4 regions of the Salinicoccus siamensis genome follow, and region 2 is predicted to be linked to each of the others. Evidence: riboswitches for the same ligand, from Rfam matches in the RefSeq annotation. Region 2 holds a riboswitch; each other region holds the start of a gene.
The links. Region 2 has a riboswitch for thiamine pyrophosphate ahead of tenA (thiaminase II). Riboswitches for the same ligand answer to the same signal wherever they lie in the genome.

Region 1: it holds a riboswitch for thiamine pyrophosphate, as region 2 does, so the genes downstream of both, ACZ5LF_RS06390 (3-oxoacyl-ACP reductase) here and tenA (thiaminase II) in region 2, are expected to answer to the same signal.
Region 3: it holds a riboswitch for thiamine pyrophosphate, as region 2 does, so the genes downstream of both, ACZ5LF_RS08395 (YkoF family thiamine/hydroxymethylpyrimidine-binding protein) here and tenA (thiaminase II) in region 2, are expected to answer to the same signal.
Region 4: it holds a riboswitch for thiamine pyrophosphate, as region 2 does, so the genes downstream of both, ACZ5LF_RS07315 (ECF transporter S component) here and tenA (thiaminase II) in region 2, are expected to answer to the same signal.

What each region holds. Positions count from the first base shown of each region.
Region 1 is NZ_AP043765.1:1,223,391-1,228,130, forward strand. Features, by position in the region: gene ACZ5LF_RS06375 (DUF1648 domain-containing protein) at 1-140, opposite strand, end outside; gene ACZ5LF_RS06380 (ISL3 family transposase) at 276-1,466, shown strand; gene ACZ5LF_RS06385 (IS30 family transposase) at 1,682-2,641, shown strand; TPP riboswitch at 2,978-3,080, shown strand; gene ACZ5LF_RS06390 (3-oxoacyl-ACP reductase) at 3,184-3,933, shown strand; gene ACZ5LF_RS06395 (NtaA/DmoA family FMN-dependent monooxygenase) at 3,946-4,740, shown strand, end outside.
Region 2 is NZ_AP043765.1:24,487-29,226, reverse strand. Features, by position in the region: gene thiM (hydroxyethylthiazole kinase) at 1-520, opposite strand, end outside; gene thiD (bifunctional hydroxymethylpyrimidine kinase/phosphomethylpyrimidine kinase) at 524-1,318, opposite strand; gene tenA (thiaminase II) at 1,311-1,994, opposite strand; TPP riboswitch at 2,067-2,166, opposite strand; gene ACZ5LF_RS00120 (metal ABC transporter solute-binding protein, Zn/Mn family) at 2,331-3,278, opposite strand; gene ACZ5LF_RS00115 (metal ABC transporter permease) at 3,316-4,161, opposite strand; gene ACZ5LF_RS00110 (metal ABC transporter ATP-binding protein) at 4,158-4,740, opposite strand, start outside.
Region 3 is NZ_AP043765.1:1,628,395-1,633,134, reverse strand. Features, by position in the region: partial or broken gene ACZ5LF_RS08405 (DUF7916 family protein) at 1-241, opposite strand, end outside; gene ACZ5LF_RS08400 (VOC family protein) at 433-864, shown strand; gene ACZ5LF_RS08395 (YkoF family thiamine/hydroxymethylpyrimidine-binding protein) at 902-1,480, opposite strand; TPP riboswitch at 1,543-1,641, opposite strand; gene ACZ5LF_RS08390 (SDR family oxidoreductase) at 1,795-2,232, shown strand; gene ACZ5LF_RS08385 (SDR family oxidoreductase) at 2,229-2,396, shown strand; gene ACZ5LF_RS08380 (protein adenylyltransferase SelO) at 2,576-4,027, shown strand; gene ACZ5LF_RS08375 (pyridoxamine 5'-phosphate oxidase family protein) at 4,068-4,646, opposite strand; gene ACZ5LF_RS08370 (glutathione peroxidase) at 4,709-4,740, opposite strand, start outside.
Region 4 is NZ_AP043765.1:1,408,202-1,412,941, reverse strand. Features, by position in the region: gene ACZ5LF_RS07325 (ABC transporter ATP-binding protein) at 1-817, shown strand, start outside; gene ACZ5LF_RS07320 (ABC transporter ATP-binding protein) at 810-2,636, shown strand; TPP riboswitch at 2,685-2,775, shown strand; gene ACZ5LF_RS07315 (ECF transporter S component) at 2,846-3,424, shown strand; gene ACZ5LF_RS07310 (ABC transporter ATP-binding protein) at 3,425-4,740, shown strand, end outside.

The DNA of each region.
Region 1 (4,740 bases), 980 kb from region 2:
TTATCTGGTTCACCCATAGTGAAATGAATGGCAATACGATCTGGCATGTTTGGCCAAAATAAAAACAAATTAACCAAATGATAGACTAAAATGATCGAAGAAATAATATAAAATACACTTTTAAATGATTTTACTTTCATTAACATAATATCTTCCTTTTTTATTTAAATATATTAGGCTCTCCCTAATCATGTGTGCTTGACATTGAAAAAAGCAGAATCTTCCTCTAATGTTTAAAGTACCAACCCAAAACATTGATAGAGAGGAAGTTCTGCTTGTATAAACAGTTTACTACAGATATCCTGCACCTACCAACCTTTATATTGAATAATGAAGGAGAACGTGTGAAAGATGGCTGGGTTCTCGGCGTCGAGCCGAAGCCACAGAACCATCTCTGTCCGTTATGCTTCCAGGAAAGTATCAATCATGCCAGAAACAAGAATCGCTTCCTGCGTCACGCCTGGGTTTCTACCCGGGAAACCATCTATATTCGTGTCCCGGTCCACCGCCAGCGTTGTGAAGACTGTGGCATCACCTGGACGGTCGAATGGCCGGAGGTTCCCGTGCGTGGGAACGTGACGACGCATTTCAAACAGATGATTGCGAGAAAATGCATCGGTCAGTCCTTCGAGGCGGTAGCCAGAGAGATGGCCGTGCCACCATCGACCGTGGCTTCCTGGTTTTACACCTATGCCGAAGAAACATTGGCACGGCCGGCTGATTACGAAGCACCGCCAGCGCTCTGCATGGATGAATTCGCCCATAAACGGGGCCACACCTACAGTGTCGCTCTTCAGGATGCACACACGGGCCACGTGTGGCAGACGCACCCGGGAAAGAGCCGGGAGCGTATCCAGGAAGGGCTGCGCCGGTATCCGTTGCAGGCACCTGAAGTCATCGTTACGGACCTGGCTCCCGGCATGGCGCAGACCGTCCACGAGATATGGCCGGAGACAGCCATCGTTGTCGACAAGTTCCACGTCATCCAGTTGTTCACGCAGGCTCTGGATCGTGCGAGGAAGCTGGAAGGAAACAACGGGACCAGCCACAAGAACATCAGGCATCAGCGCAGGCTTTTGATGGCCCATCCCAAACACCTGAAGTTAGAAGAAAAAGAGACGTTACGCACTTGGCTCGGAGAAAATCCTGAGTTGAAAAAGCAGTGGGTTGCGCTTCAGAAGTTCCGGGACATATATTGTGCCAAAAGCTACAAGAAAGCGCAAAAAGCCCTTGAAGACTGGTGCAGCCACTACCTTTTTGAAGGAGCGAACGCCACAAAGTCTATAGTCAAAACCGTCTTGAAGTGGAAACAGGAGATTCTGAACCACTTCACCTACGGACTGACAAACGCACGACTGGAAGGTACCAATAACCTGATCAAAACGCTGAAACGACGCAGTTACGGATGCCCGAATATGTATCATTTCGATCTCCGGATCCGTATGGAGTGTCGTCCCCCAGCTTAGAAATAAAAAGAGATCCTACGTTAGAGGAAGAAATCAACACACTTCACTGGGGAGAACCGTTTTATTTTTAGAAATAAATTTATACCTATTGCAGTTTTCAATAATTTTATATTTCATTACGCCGATTGTAAAATTAAGCTAGACACATAAAGAAAGCCACTCGTGATACACTCAAAATGTATTTCCGACCAAAGAAATCATAGGAGTGATCACGAATGACCTACACCCATCTTAGCACGGATGAACTTGTAATTATAGAATCTTATTTCCATCAGAATGCCTCTGTATCAAAGATTTCAGAACAGATTGGCCGAGCACGTCAGACCGTCCACAATGTGGTCACTTTCCTGAAAGACGGTCACACCGCATTGGATTTCTATAAGCGCTACAAGGCAAACAAGCAGCGTTGCGGTCGAAAACAGACGGTGCTGTCGAATGATCAACGCGCATATGTGGCAGAAAAGGTCGCGCAAGGATGGACGCCGGATGTGATTGTCGGTCGCCGTGAACAGCCGATCAACTGCTCCAGCCGCACATTGTACCGCATGTTCAAGCGCAAAGACTTTGATGTTTCCACCTTGCCGATGAAAGGAAAGCGAAAACCCAACGGCCATAAGGAACGCCGTGGGCGACAGGCTTTCAGACGGAAACTCTCTGACAGAAAGACGGACTACCCAGCATTCAAAGAAGAATTTGGACATCTGGAAGGCGATACCATTGTCGGCATCCATCATAAAAGTGCCGTTGTGACACTTGTAGAACGGCTGTCGAAAGTGATCATTACCCTCAAGCCCGAGGGTCGGACTGCAAAGGATATTGAAACAGTCCTCAACGCATGGTTCCATCAGATCCCCAGAAATGTGTTCAAATCCATTCCTTTCGACTGTGGTAAGGAATTCTCAAATTGGCAGTCAATGAGCAACCGAAATGATATTGATATTTACTTTGCCGACCCGGGCACGCCTTCCCAAAGAGGATTGAATGAACATTCCAATGGACTGCTTCGGAAAGACGGCCTGCCCAAGCATATGGATTTCAACACAGTGGATCAGAGGATGGTTGCTTCAGTAGCCTCCAAGAGAAACCACATACCCAGAAAGTCTTTGAACTACCAGACACCGCTGGAAGCATTTATGAGTTACATGGATGTAGGCAGGCTGTCTAGCTTATTTTGACAAATGAAGTTAGTTTATCTTCCTTTATGTTTAGACATTTATTGTTAACATTCCTTTCCAACTGAGTCCCTAATTTTAAGTTAAATGGGTGAAAAGAACTGTCCAGCTTATTTTGACAAACAAATAAATGAAAAATAACATTTACAGTGGCCATTTTTATCAATGAGCGATCCATATAATAGTAGAAACACGTTCAATACACTGCCGAATCTTCTTAGAAATCTTTTTGACTCAAGTGGATGAGAAGTCCTGTTCAGCTTGTTCAATAAATTGCAAAATATTCACTATTTACTTGACGTATCTCTTAGAAGTACTACAATGATATTAAATAGAATAAATCCGCACTAGGGGCGTTTTGATAAACTGAGATGAGGATTACCTCAAACCCTTCGAACCTGATCTAGTTAAAACTAGCGTAGGAAAGTGTTACTTCGATACAGCTAAATATCTATGCCTTTATAGATATGTATAATTCGCTTTCGATACGTAACCTTCCTATGAAGGTTGCGTATTTTTTATTCTAAAATAGAGGAGGTATTCACTTGGCAAGGACAGTTTTAGTAACAGGAAGTGGCAGAGGTCTTGGGAGTTGCATCGTAAAAACATTGAGTGAAAAAGGCTTTAACGTCATCATTAACTACAATCGTAGTAAAGCAGAAGCAGAAGCGTTGCAAAAGCAAATCGGATCTCAAGCAATTTCTATTCAGGCAGACGTTACAAATCGGGAAGCAGTTGAACAGTTAGTTAAAAAAGGGACTGAACATTTTGGGCAGATTGATGTTGTGGTAAACAATGCACTCGTAAACTTCAAGTTTGAACCAACTACTCAAAAAGCATTTAAAGATTTAACTTACAAAGATTATGAACAACAATTAGACGGCACGCTAAAAGCCGCGTTCAACGTATCGCAAAGTGTCATCCCTCAGTTTCTAGAACGAAAAGAGGGTTCAATCATTAGCATCGGCACAAATCTATATCAAAACCCTGTGGTACCATATCACGAATATACAACAGCAAAAGCTGCTTTAATCGGATTCACCAGAAATGTTGCAGCAGAGCTTGGTCAGTACGGCATCCGAGCAAATATCGTTTCGGGCGGATTACTGAAGACAACAGATGCAAGTGCAGTCACAACACCCGAAGTATTTGAATTAATCGCACAATCCACACCATTAAGGAAAGTAACATCCCCCCAAGATGTTGCGAATATGGTGGTTTATCTTTGTTCCGAATCAGCAGATGGCATTACAGGGCAGAACATCACGGTGGATGGTGGCCTTACTATGAACTAGGTGGGATATATTATGGTTAATCCAAAAAAGTTAAATATAGGGGTTTTATTGTATGGTGTAGGGCATCATCAGGCAGCATGGATAGCAGCAAATTCGAGCATAGATGAATTTACGACAATTGGATACTATGAAAATTTGGCGAAGATTGCTGAACGTGGAAAATTCGATGCGGTATTTTTTGCAGATGCACAAGCCTTCCCTGCGCATAGTGCTACCGAATTACCAACGAGTTATTTTGATCCAATAGTTGTATTAACTGCCATGAGTAATGTCACAGCTAACGTTGGACTTGTTTCAACTATTTCGGGAACATTTAATAACCCGTTTACTTCAGCAAGGCAGTTACTCACACTGCAACACATAACAAAAGGACGTGTGGGGTGGAACCTTGTGACATCAATGTCCGATTACGAAGCACAAAATCACAGTATGCCAGAATTACCGGAAAGAGCAGTGCGCTATAAGAAAGCAGATGAATTTGCTGAAGTCATGGATCAATTATTTGAATCGTGGTCCATTGATGACTATAGTCCAGACAGAGCGAACAATAAAATCATTAAAAACGAGAATATTCAACCGTTCAACCATAATGGGGATTACTTCCAAGTAAAGGGGCCATTAACCTTGCCTTTAGGAAAGGAAGGAAAACCGGTTGCGATGCAAGCAGGGGCATCAACAGAAGGCGTGGCACTTGCTGCGAAATATGCCGATGCAGTCTACTCAGTTGCTTGGAACTTAAGACAAGCAAAAGCCTATCGTGAGAAATTAGATCGGGCAATAAGAGAAAGTCATCGACCAGACTGCTCT
Region 2 (4,740 bases):
TCGAAACTCCGTTCCCAGTCATGAGGGCGTCTTGCGCGCCTGTAACAAGTACAGGGGTCCTGTACCGATCATAGGCCTTGCCTGCAATTTCTTCGACAGGAGTCTCTTCTTTCGAGTCGACCCCCTTCATATTGCTTTCAGCCCCTGACAGCGCATGCATTTCCCCAGCATTTCCCTTAATGAGTGACACTTCGTGGCGTGATAAAAGCTGCTCTGTAATCTCCACCCTGAAGCGTGAAGCACCAAATCCAACTGGGTCAAATACAATCGGCACGTTATTCCTGTTTGCTTCCTTCATCATCTCATCCATGACCTGTAGTTTGGATTGGTCTGCAGTACCAATGTTGACGAGGAGTGCAGAAGCAGATTTCATCAGATCTGAAGCTTCTGCGACTTCCCCGCCTACAAGTGGCGAAGCGCCTATCGCAAGTAGCCCATTAGCTGTGAAGTTTTTGACGACATCATTTGTGATGCAGACAACAAGCGGGTTCATCTCTCTGAGTCTATTTATATTATCCATCAATTACTCTCCTTTATAGCTGAAATGGCTGACTGGTCCATTACCTTTTCCGATATTTGGGTTATATCTGATTGCCGAAGTGATATAGCGCTTAGCGGTACGGAAACTTTCTTCGATCGATTTCCCCTTGGCCAACTCTGCTGTCATCACTGCTGAAAATGTGCATCCTGTGCCATGTGTGTTAGTTGTATCGATACGCGTTTCACTGAGTTCTATTGCATTGTCTGCAGTAAATAAATAGTCTGTAGGACCTGAATCCAGATGTCCGCCTGTTATTACAACGCTCTGCACCCCGATGTCATTCAGGAAGATATCGGCAGCTTTCTTAATATCCCCCTCACTGCTGATTTGTTGGCCACTGATCTTCTCTGCTTCATGTATGTTTGGTGTAACGGTCAAAGCAAGGGGTAAAAGCTGTGTTCTGAGGAATTCAGCAGCATCTTCATCTATGAGTGGATCACCGCTTGTGGCAATCATGACCGGATCGATGATATAGGGGACTTGGTGGTGTTCAACACACTCTTTTATGACTGTCATCATCTCTTCGTTGGCAATCATGCCGCTTTTCATGGCGTCTGGCACTTCGTCGGAAAAGATGCTGTCCAATTGTTCCTGTAGAAACTGTCCCGGGATATTATGGACATCTTGGACGCCGATGGTATTTTGTGCGGTCAGGGCGGTGATTGCGGCCATTCCGAAAACCTGCCGTGAATGGAAGGTTTTGATATCAGCCAAAACACCAGCGCCGCCAGTCGGATCGGTCCCTGCAACCGTCAATGCAATGGGCATTCTAGACATTCATATCCACCTCCGCCCAGTGTTCTCTTGTCATCGCCATATTGAAGAAACGCCTCTCATGCTCCGCACTCTCCCTGAAATTTTTGCGCAGCAGGCCTATTTCATAATCATTCATTTTCCCCGCTTCTTTGTCGATGGCTTTGAACATCACATCAGCCGTCTCATCGATGTTACCACTGTAGAATTCGAACCATCCCCGGTATTGGTGGTTTTCTTGGAATACGTTTTGCGCCATCGCCTTTTCCGCCAACTTTTGATAGATGTAGGGGCACGGTGCCATGGCACTTAGTGTGAATGCGATATTTTCCTTAGCATAGGCGTTATAGTACATATGTTTAATATAATGATCGGCAGAAGGATACCATTCTCCATCCTCTATGATTTCTGCATATGGCCTCCCTACAGCTCTTGCCAGAATTTCATGTGCCTCGACCTCTCCCCCAAGTATGAAGCGCATCTCTTCGAGAAGATATTCCATCATTTCCTTGGAAGTGGTCTTCGAGATCAGCATGGCATAAATATTTGCAAATTCCTCAAGATATAATGCATCTGCCTGGAGATAGTGGATGAGTGAAGCGTGAGAAATATCTTCATTTATGAGCCCTTGGATGAAATCATCCCCGTAAATTTCGTCAATAAACTGCTCTGCATCCTGCTTCAGTTGTGTACTTAACATCATAATCCTCCTATTAGAATGATAAAAACCCATTTCCAGCGTAGGAAATGGGTTTAGTATGAAGACAGGATATGTCCGACCATCCCACATTCCTTACGCTGGCATTATCCAGATCAAGTCAAAGGGATCGGTCTGTGACCGTCTCAGCTAAAAAGCACCCCTAGTGGTGTTGCGTATTCAATTGATTCCCATGTTAGCCGACTCGTCCCTTAAAGTCAAATAGGAGCTTGAGCCACCAGACTGCCGAGGTGTGCCGACAATTTCCCGGGAAATTCAATAAGGAAATCATCTGGGTCCATCAGCCATAAAAAAGACATGGCCGTGCGGCCATGTCTTTTACTCGGCACTTAATTCATCATGAATCAGATTGATGTTGTAATTCAGATACTTGATGTAGGTGTCCACTTCTTCACCTGGTTTTCCGATTTCATCTGAATAGATCGGTTTCTCGGAAAAAGGAACGCCCGTCTGATCGGAGACGGTCTCCATCGGACGCGGATCGACGTTCGATTCGATGAACAGTACAGGCACATCATTTTCTTCAATGAATGAAACAAGTGAATTTATCTGGTTGGGTGAGCCTGTATCTTCAGTATCAATCGCCCATATATACCCTTCCTTCAAACCGTAATCACTGGCAAGATATTGGAAGGCGCGTTCACTTGTAACAAGTACCCGGTCTTCTTTCGGAATGTCATCTATCTTCTGCTGGTAATCCCTTTCTACATCTTTCAATCGTTTAAGATATTCGTCAGCCCGCTTCTCATAGTTTTCTTTTCTTTCCGGGTCTTTTTCAATGAAAGCGTCACGCATATCCTCTGCCATCTTTATCCCTACTTTAGGACTGATGAAAGCATGCGGGTTGATTTCTTCTGCTTGGGTCTCTTCATCAGTGATGTACATTGGTTCGATGCGGTCTGATAGGGAGTAGACATCGTCTGGGTCTTGATTGACGGAATCGATCATTTTAAAGAACCAACCATTTCCACCACCTTCAAGGTTCAAGCCGTTATAGAAAAGAATATCTGCGTCAGTGGCTTTTTTCATGTCTTTAGGAAGTGGTTCATATTCATGGGGATCCGTGCCGGTCGGTACGAGGTTATGGATGTCGACATCCTCGCCTCCAATCTCACGGGCGAGATCTTCTAGAATCGTAAAGGATGTGACCACTTTCAATTTTTCATCCTCATTCGCTTCACTCGCGGCACTGCTTTCATTTGAACAAGCATTCAACACTAGTACGACCATCAACAGGCCGATCAGATAAGTAATCTTATTCTTCATGTTTAATCTCTCCTAAAAATTTATAATGGATCATCAATTATGATTTTTTCATCTTGCGAAGCTTTGGCCACAACACACCTTGTTTTGGAGAAAAGATCAGCACCAATACAAAGAGGATGGCTGAAGCGATGGCTATGACCGGGCCGGAAGGCAGATCATGCATATAGCTGTAATAGATGCCGACCACTGCAGCGCTGGCTCCAAAAATTGAAGATAGCACAATCATGATGGATAGGCGGTTCGTCAGCAGATAGGCGGTCGAAGCTGGTGTAATCAGTAGTGAGACTACAAGTATCACTCCGACTGTCTGCAGGGACGCCACTGCAACAAGTGTCAATAGTACCATCAGACCATAATGGATGAAGCGGGTATTCAATCCATAAACCCGTGCCATCGTCTCATCGAATGTTGCAATGAGCAGTTCTTTATAAAAGACCACGATGATGATAATGACCAGAAGGCTGACCCCTGCAGTGATCCACATATCAGAAGTCCTGACGTGCAGGACGTTACCGAACAGTATCTGCGTCAGATCTGTTGCACTCTGCGCTTTTGTAATCAGTATGATCCCTAGGGCCAAAGCAGTTGAGAACACTATTCCGATCGAAGCATCTGTTTTGATCCTGCTGTTTTGGCTGATGCCACCTATCCCCACTGCAGCAATCACTCCTGCTACTACAGCCCCATAGAAATAAGAAATGCCCAACATGTAGGAAATGGCGATGCCAGGCAGTACTGCATGGGAAATGGCATCTCCCATCAGCGACATGCCGCGCAGTACGATAAAACTGCCAATTACACCAGATATGATGCCGACCATTATTGAAGTGATCAATGCTTTCTGGAGGTAATCATAGAACAATAGGTCATTCAAAAAACTCATGATAATTTACCTCCCATGTTCTTTAAGACAGCTAATGGTGCGTTAAAGGTTTTCTCCATCAGATCTGGCGTGAATACTTCAGAAACCGGTCCTGCAGCAACCAATCCCCCATTCACCAAGATCAAGTCATCAAAATAATCTTTTACTTTGGTCAGATCATGGTGGATGACGAATAGTGTTTTTCCCTGGTCCCTCAATTCCTTAAGAATTTTGATGATGACTTCCTCGCTATGGATGTCGATTCCGACAAATGGCTCATCCATGAAGAATATATCTGCATTTTGGGCCAGACTCCTTGCTAAGAACACCCTTTGCTGTTGCCCACCTGAAAGTTCTCCTATCTGTTTATCGGCAAACTCTTCCATTCCAACTTTTCTCAATGCCTCCATGGCTCTCGTCTTTTCCTTCTCTTTAGGGCGGCTGAATAAGCCCAATTTGGGATAGGTGCCTTGTATTACCGTATCTTTGACCAGGATTGGGAAATTCCAATCTATATTTGATCTTTGGGGAATATAGGCGATATTCTTGCGGATTTTATCGATGGATTTTCCAAATATCTGTACTTCCCCCGAATCTTTC
Region 3 (4,740 bases), 570 kb from region 2:
CGGACAGATGGGACCAGTCCTTCTACTGTTGGATCGAAGACATCCAGCAGGTTGAACAGCAGCATATCCGCTCCGAATGAAGCGGCCAGTTCTGCATTGGTGATGTCCGGGTAGAGTGGGGCACGGTGGCCATCGTCTCTGCGAGCATCACCCGGCCTTCACTTGCCTGGATGGATTGTTTCAGATCCCGGCCGGACATGCCTTTGAAATCAGATGCATTACAGTCCAGTAATCGTTTCATAATGGATCGTCTCCCTTCTTTGCCCTCATTCTATATAAAAATGACGCCGCTGACCAGTTTGAAGCGGATGGCGGAGAGGGTGGACCGAAAATATATTTCGAATCATATTCTCCGGATGTCAAATACATATGATATATTTAAAGTGTAAAAATACATCTTATATACTAGCTTATCTGAAAAGGGGGATGGCCATGGACAGAATCAATCTGATTACACTTAGCGTCAAAGATATTTCAGTTTCAGTCGACTTCTATAGGAAACTCGGATTGGAGTCGATCATAATGGGTGATGAGGACGAGATGGAAATCATCTTTTTCAGGATGAAGGGATCGAAACTGGCGTTGTACCCGCTCGACACACTTGCGACAGAGACCGGAGCGGATGCGATGGACATGACACATGGCTTCAACGGCATCACCTTGGCATTTAATGCGAAGTCTGAAGCGGAGGTCGATCACATACTGGAGCGGGCCAAAAAATCAGGGGGCATCGTCACCAGGGAAGCGAGTCCAACCTCATGGGGCGGCTACAGCGGATACTTCAAAGATCCGGACGGCTACTACTGGGAAGTCGCCTATGGTGCTGACTGGGAGTTTGATGATGACGATATGCTGATCATATAGAAATACGGCCCGCCTCTTTGAGGTGGGCCGTAGTCAATCAGCGGTTGGAAGGGCTGTTTGATGAGAGGGTGAAGGTCATGGCGGTATGTCCTGCCGCTTCCTGTACTTTCAAAAACGCGGATTCCAAGGCATTGAAGATGTCACGGACGTCCCCATCCAGTCGTGTGGCACCATGACCGGCGCTCACCTTTACACCTTCATCCGCTGCTGTATTGATGCGGGATTGGATAATCTCCATGTAGTCCCCAGTACCCAGCGGATAGAGCGCGAATTTGCATCGGGCCTGTTGCGCCACATCTCTACGCGGCGCTGTCGAACCGGCCGGTGTTTTGGAATCGTCCTCCTCTTGAGCCCCGGGGCACCCGGCTGAAAATGTGCCGCTCATCGCCACGTGCCTACCGGTCTGTGCGGCGTTTAAGTAGATCAACTCCACGACAGCAAAAACGTCGGATATCGGGCCGTGCACCCAGGATGACACGTCATCCGTCTCCATCATGACTTCAGCAGTTTCGGTCTTCTCCAAAGCCGATAGGATGACATCCACGAAGTCATCGCTCATCACACTCAAATTGAATTGACAGCCTACAGGCTGTCTTGAACCGTATGCGTTTCCCATAATGCCATACCTCCTGAATATTGATATAAAAAGACTGCAGTCCGATGGGAATGCAGCATGAAGGTATATCAGCTGCACTTCCCCACGCTGGTGTTATCCAGATCGGGTCGTAGGGGTCCGGTGATCCGTCTCAGCTTCATATAGCGCCCCCAGTGCATCGGTATGCAGTTTCACCCTCATCATACATGTGATCGGCCATCGACTACAACTGACAGCTTCAGATGATTAAAAATAAATGGCGCTTAAAAGTTTGAAAATTGAAACAAATGGGTATCTGTATCGTGAACGGATACGGTCATTAAAAGAGATGCGCTTTGGGACTTAAGGACAAAGTAGCACAAACGTTCCTGGGAAAAGGAGTCAAAGTCGCAATTGCAGATGATGATGGAAACGCAAGTAGGAAAGCAGAAGGAAATTTGGCAGGCCATGGTGACGTCGCATTTCAATGGATCGACGTATCAGTGGAAGAGGATTTTAAAAAAGGCGTTGCTCCCGCCGTGGAAAAGTTTGGACATCTGAATATTATGTTCAACCATGCCGGAATCGGTCTCCGGGGCGAGACGCACAAGCTTTTCTACGAGGACGCTCAGAGAGTAATCAAAGCCAATCGAGACAGCGTATTCTACAAACTTTCATACACTCCTCCCAGGAGTGCAATAAACTTAATGACGAAATCCGTTGGATTACAGTATGCCAAGAATAACCCACGCGCTAGTGCAGTACTCCAGGCTATGTCGATGCCAGTATGGTGAATAAGGACGCATTAGGAGAGTTTTATGATGCTCTCGTCGACAAGCACCCGATCGGCAGGTTCGGCAAGCCTGAAGAGATTGCACACGCAGTGGTATTCCTGGCGGAGAAAGGGTTTACGACTGGCACGACCCTCCTTGTAGATGGCGGCTATACCGCCCAGTAGTTTTGCAGGGGCAAGGCATCAGACATATGGTCTGGTGCCTTTTTTGGTTGGTTATTTTGTAAAGATTATGACTATAGAAGTCAACTGTCAGCACAAAAGGCATGTTCCCATCGTTATTAATGTTGTATGAACTCTGATAAAATGGATAGACAGAATACCACGTAAAAGGGGCGAATATTATGACTGAGAGCGGATGGCAATTGAAGCACACTTATACAGAACTCCCGGAAGTCTTTTATAGAGAAACACAACCGGAGCGCGCGGCGTTTCCAGAGATGGTCCTATTCAACTGGAAATTGGCTGGTGAATTGGGTCTCGATGCGGCAAACCTTCAGATGGAAGCACCTGATGTCTTCTCCGGAAATGCACTGCCAAAAGGCAGTAGACCGATTGCCCAGGCTTACGCAGGGCATCAGTTCGGCAGTTTTACGATGCTCGGGGACGGCCGTGCAGTACTGCTCGGTGAGCAATTGGCGCCGTCAGGCAAACGGATGGACATCCAGCTGAAAGGCTCCGGGCGTACACCATTCTCCCGTATGGGGGACGGGCGCGCGCCACTTCGGCCGATGCTTCGGGAATATATGATCAGTGAAGCGATGCATGGGCTTGGCATACCGTCGACCCGTGCCATGGCACTCATTACGACAGGAGAAGCCGTGAGCCGGGGCAAGATGCTCCCGGGTGCGGTATTGACCCGTGTGGCATCGAGCCACATCCGTGTCGGCACATTTGAGTATGCAGCCCGCGCCGAGGGGGACGGTAATGTGCGGCTGCTTGCGGATTACGCAATCCGCCGCCATTACCCAGAACTTGCAGCGAAGCCGGACAAGTACCGAGAATTTCTGGATGCCGTCATAGAACGTCAAGCTGACTTGATCAGCAAATGGCAGCATGTGGGCTTCATCCACGGCGTGATGAACACCGACAACATGACGATCAGCGGGGAGACCATCGATTACGGCCCGTGTGCCTTCATGGATGTCTACCACCCGGAAACATGCTTCAGTTCGATAGATGCACAAAAGCGCTACAGCTACCAGAACCAGCCGGGAATCGGGCAGTGGAACATCGCACGGTTTGCAGAGACGCTGCTGCCACTGCTCCATGAGGATAAGGAAGAGGCGGTGAAGATCGCCCAGCAATCGCTCAGCCATTTCGGCCAGCTGTATAATGAAAAATGGCAGAAGGGCATGCGCGATAAACTCGGCCTCGATGGCAGCGGAAGCCAGGATGACGCGCTTGGCATGGAACTGCTCGATCTCATGAGCCATCACCAGGCTGATTTTACGAAAACGTTCCGCACGCTGTCACTTGATGGGTGGAATGATGATGCGCTTATGGCCAGTGAACGCTTCAAAGATTGGCGCAGGAGATGGCAGGAGAGGCTTGAGGCACAAGGCTTGGTGGTCGAATCGGCATATGAACAGATGCGGCAAGTCAACCCGGCAGTCATCCCGCGCAATCATCTTGTGGAGGAGGCGTTGAACCTTGCGGTCGAGCAGGGGGACTACAGCAAAGCCACAAAACTGATAGAGGTGTTTGCGACGCCGTTCGATGACGGGCATGACAAGGAATATAAAGAGCCACCGGAAGATGATGAAAAAATCACGATGACATTCTGCGGTACGTGAATTCAAAAGGCATCCCTTCTGTGAGGATGCCTTTTTTCTTCTACTTATCATTTTTTCTTCTGGCGTTGAAGAAGTCGCCGCTTTTCTTTTGGTCCAAGGGGCCTGAACGCTTCTCCAAGTGTGGTATATGCTTGGAACAGTGGATATAGGCTTCGTCGACCCGGATGACTACAAAGCGTTCGGCACGCCCGTCCGCTTCTTCCATGATGTTGGAGAGTGTTTTCGCATCACAGTAACCGTGGATCTGATCACTCTCGATTATGTCGGCTCGGCCATTGACGTGCAGACCGATATGATGGGTGAAGAAGTCGATGAACAGTAAGCTGATATGGGGATTCTCATAAATGTTCCCAAGACTTGCCATAACACCATTCCCGCGGTACTCCGGGTACATTAAAGTCGTCTCATCGAGTACACGGACGAATCCTCTGTCGCCGGCGCGGAATGAATTGTCGCAGTTGCCGCCTGCATCGGCAGTGGCGATGAACATCATCTCCTGGGCGGCTATGAAATGCTGCATTTCTTCATTCACATGGTCGAGCATCTGGTTGTCATAAAAAGCGAGGGCACGCCTGGTGGTGCCGTACATATCCTGAAGGATGTGTTCGCCGTGAGACATCTGTATCTTCCTTTCATGCATATAAATAGCGGGCGCGGTTCCAGACCTGAGCCCACTATATGTTATAGCACATTTTCGATATCTTTTTTCATTT
Region 4 (4,740 bases), 790 kb from region 2:
GAGCGACCGTATGGAAGAAGTGCTGAAATCTCCAATCAGCATAAATGATAACGCAGAAATCGTTAAAGAAAATCAGGCGGGGTCGGTCAAGTTTGAAGGGGTCTCCTTCAGATACCCGGGTTCTTCCCGCTATGTGTTGCGCGATATCAGTTTTGAAGTCCGCGAAAAAGAAAAATTCATCATTATGGGTGGGACTGGGTCAGGCAAAAGTACGCTGCTCAGCCTGATACCCAAAATGTACGAGACAGAGGAAGGCACCATCTACATCAACGGGCGGGACATCAAGGAATGGAATGAAGAAGACCTCAGGCAGGCCATTGGCTATGTCCCGCAATCGGCAGTGCTCTTCTCTGGAAGCATATTCGAGAATCTGCTGTGGGGTGATTTGGAAGCGCTGGAATCCGATATCTTCACATCGACCCAAAAAGCCCAGATCCATAATTCCATCGAATCGTTCGATCATCGCTACGACACGAGGGTCGGACAAAGGGGTGTAACATTGTCCGGTGGCCAGAAGCAGCGGTTGTCGATAGCGCGTGCACTCGTCAGGAAGCCGGGGATACTTATATTGGACGACAGCACTTCAGCGCTTGATATAAGAACGGAGTCTGCCCTTTGGGAGGCGATCAGGGAAGAGGAGACCACCCAGATCATCGTCACGCAGAAGATAGTCACCGCCAAGATGGCAGATCGGATTTTGCTGCTTGAAGGCGGCGAGATCAATGCGCTCGGTTCGCACGAGGAACTGTTGCAGCAATCCGACTTGTATCGTTCAATAGTCGAGTCCCAGACGGAAGGAGGGCAATTGGATGATTGATTTCATAAAGAAACCCTTTGGACACGAGCCTGTCCTGACCAAGGAAGACATCAAAAAAAGGAAGGATAAGGATGATCAGCGCCGTGCCAACGATATTTCAGGCACCTTGAAAAGACTCTGGAAATTCATTTCCGAGGAGCGGAAGCTGCTCTATTCGATCATCTTCCTGGTGACCCTGACCAGTCTGCTCAGCATAACCGGTCCGTTCCTGGTCGGCTATATCGTGGACAATTATTTCGTACCACGTGAATTTGATGGGCTCGGCCGCATACTACTTTTCCTCCTGGTCGTCTATATCCTGCTCTCCTCCATTCAGTACACAGCAGCTTTCTTTATGGTGGGTTTATCGCAGAGGACGATATTCAAGCTACGTTCGCGGTTGTTTTCGCACATGCAGAAGCTTCCTGTAAAGTTTTATGACAAGAGGCAGCATGGCGAGCTGATGAGCCGGATGACGAATGACATCGAAACCATTTCGCAGACATTGAACACTTCATTCATCCAATTTACGACAAGCGTCGTGACCCTGATCGGTACAATCAGCGTGATGCTTTACCTCAGTCCGCTGCTGACGCTGTTGACCGTCACCATCATACCGGTATTGATCGTGGCGGTGGCATTCATCACCAAGCGGACGGGACCGCTCTATAAAAAGAGGCAGAAGGCGACGGGTGAAATGAACGGCTATATCGAAGAAATGGTATCCGGCCAGGAAATCGTTAAAGTCTTTTCGCAGGAAGAAACGGCCATCCGCAACTTCAGCGAGAAGGCGGCGAACCTGAGGGAGATCACTTTTTGGGCCTTTTTGTTTGCAGGTCTGATCCCGAAGATCATGAATATGCTGAACAATGTCAGCTTCACAATTGTTGCCGGGGCCGGCGGCCTGCTCGTGTTCTATACAGACGGGCTTGTGACCATCGGGACGATTGTCGTCTTCGCTGAATATGCCCGCCAATTCACACGGCCCCTGGCTGACCTTTCGAACCAGTTCAACCAGGTGCTGTCGGCTCTTGCCGGCGCAGAGCGGGTTTTTGGAATCATCGATTCGGAGACTGAAACAGATGCAGGTCATATTGAGGATGTGACGATTCGCGGAGAAATAGAATTTGACGACGTTTCCTTCTCTTTTGATGCCGATCAGCAGAAGCCGACGATCAATCATCTAAGCTTCAAGATCGATGCCGGCGAATCGGTCGCCCTCATCGGCGCGACTGGGGCAGGCAAGACTACAGTCATGCAGCTGCTCGCCCGTTTCTACGAGACGGATGAGGGTGAGATCCGAATCGATAATCGGAACATATTGGATTATAAACGTACAGTAGTGCGTTCACAGACGGCTTTTGTGCTGCAGGATCCATATCTGTTCGAAGCGACGATACGCGAAAATATACGATATGGTAAATTGGACGCGACAGATGATGAAGTCATTGAAGCTGCAAAACTGGCTAATGCCCATGAGTTCATCATAGAGCTTGAAAATGGCTATGATACTGTGCTCGAGGCCGATGAGGGCTTCATCTCCCAAGGGCAGAAACAGCTCATTTCCATAGCGAGGGCCCTGATAACAGATCCGGCGATACTGCTTCTTGACGAGGCGACAAGCAGCATAGACACCGTAACGGAGCTGAAGATCCAAGAAGCGCTTGAGCGGCTGATGAAAGACCGTACAAGCATCATCATCGCGCACAGGTTGAATACCATCAAAGCGGTGGATCGTATATTCGTCATGGATCTCGGTGAACTCGTTGAAAGCGGCAGTGAAGAAGAACTGCTTGAAGCGGGTGGCAGATATCATCAGATGATTGCGGACAACAAGTGATTTTACAAAGGATTGAGAATGCGCTATCATGGAGTTAATTGAATAACAGCACACCACTAGGGGTGTCCTTTTGGACTGAGAATTACCCTTATCACCTGATCTAGATCATACTAGCGTAGGGAAGTGGCATATTACATAACATTAATATGCACACCACTACACTAGTGGTGTGCTTTTTTATTCTCTAATGATTTCAGGAGGGTATTAAAATGAAGAAAAGAAGAGGCTTAACATTGACGGACGTTTTGGTGACCGTCGTCGTTTCCCTGGTATTTGCAGTCATCTACTCGGTTTGGGGGGCTTTTTACACAGCTTTGAAACCTCTCGGCATCCATCTAAATGAATTGGTCTATGGCATGTGGTTCATCGCGCCGGTCATCGTATATCTGATAATCAGGAAGCCGGGAGTTGCATTGATTGCGGAATTTGCAGCAGCCTCTGCTGAAACGATAGTCCTGCTGCAGTTCGATGTCATGCTTATCATCTATGGACTTATCCAAGGGTTAGCCTGTGAACTTGTTTTTGCCATTGTACGATATAAAAGTACAGCGTTGATGGTTGCTGTATCAGCGGGAACAGCAGCGGCGCTCTCTACACTGCCTTTGGATTGGTACTATGGTTACCTTGCCCATCTCGAGATATGGAACCTGATTCTGATGGCTGGCTTCAGGATTTTGAGTGGGGCAGTGGTCGCAGGGTGGCTTGCGCATATCCTCTATAGAGCATTGCTTGAGACGGGTGTCCTTAAACTGCTCGGTCAGTATAAGGAAACAGAAAGGGAGGCATAGATGGGGATGGAAGTGGTGAATATGGCACTGCAGTTTCAAGGTGCCCATGAGCCATTGTTTACGGACATGAATCTGCAGATAGAAAAAGGTGAAAAAGTTCTGATAGTAGGACCAAGTGGTTCCGGAAAAAGCACTTTATTGAATATATTGAGTGGCCTCATGCCACGCGTCATTGATGCACTGCTGGAAGCGGACCATATGGATCTGCCTGATGGGGGGGCTGTGGTCTTTCAAGATCCCGATTCCCAGTTCACCATGCCTACAATCGGTGAAGAACTTGCTTTCATCATGGAGAACAATCAAGTGCATGTTGACGATATGACTTCGAATGCCTTGTCAACATTAGAAGCAGTGGGGCTGAAAAAGCCTCTTGAGACCCAAATCAGCAGCTTATCGGGAGGCATGAAGCAAAAACTGGCGATTGCTTCTGCATTGCTGCAGAAAGCCGATACTTTCTTTCTCGACGAGCCGACAAGCATGTTGGATGAAAACACTGCCTGTTCTTTATGGGAAACGATTCAGGAAGTGTGGGAAGAGCGTACCGTAGTAATTGTCGAACACCGGGTGGAACACGTGTGGTTTAGGGTGGATCGGATTATTTTGTTGAATGATGAAGGCTGTATCGTCGCTTCCGCTACACCAGGTGAGATGTTAAGTGACAATAGGGAAGCCTTGGATGCTCTGGGAGTGTGGCATCCACATTCATGGCAGAATGCCCCACGATTCACCAAAAGCATAGATAATGGCGTCCCGCTTCTCCAGATTAATGATCTTTCGATAAGTAGAGTAGGAAACGAGCTGCTCAGTGTGGATGAGCTGCATATTCCTAAAGGGCAATGGATTACACTGGAAGGGGAGAATGGAAGTGGAAAATCAAGTTTCATGATGGCAGTTATGAAGCTGATGCAGACACGAGGAGAAGTCATATTCGAAGACCACCCAATACGAAAGACCAAACAATTCCAAGGGGCACTCTATCCGGTTTTTCAGAACCCCGAACTTCAATTCATCACCAACAGTGTCTTTGATGAAGTATTCATCAATCTGGAAATGCATCATGATGAAGCGGCAGCTAAGAAGAAGACGGGGCAGGTGCTCTCACGGATGGGTCTCTCCCATATCAAAAGACTGCATCCGCTTGAAATATCAACAGGACAAAAGAGGCGGTTAAGTGTCGCAACCGCACTTGGCGGCATCCCGCAGATCATCTTTTTGGACGAACCGACCTTCGGCTTGGACGCGCGCCACACATTCAAACTGCTCGAATTGATTCATGAGCTGGTCGAAGACGGTACGACGATCATCATGATCACCCA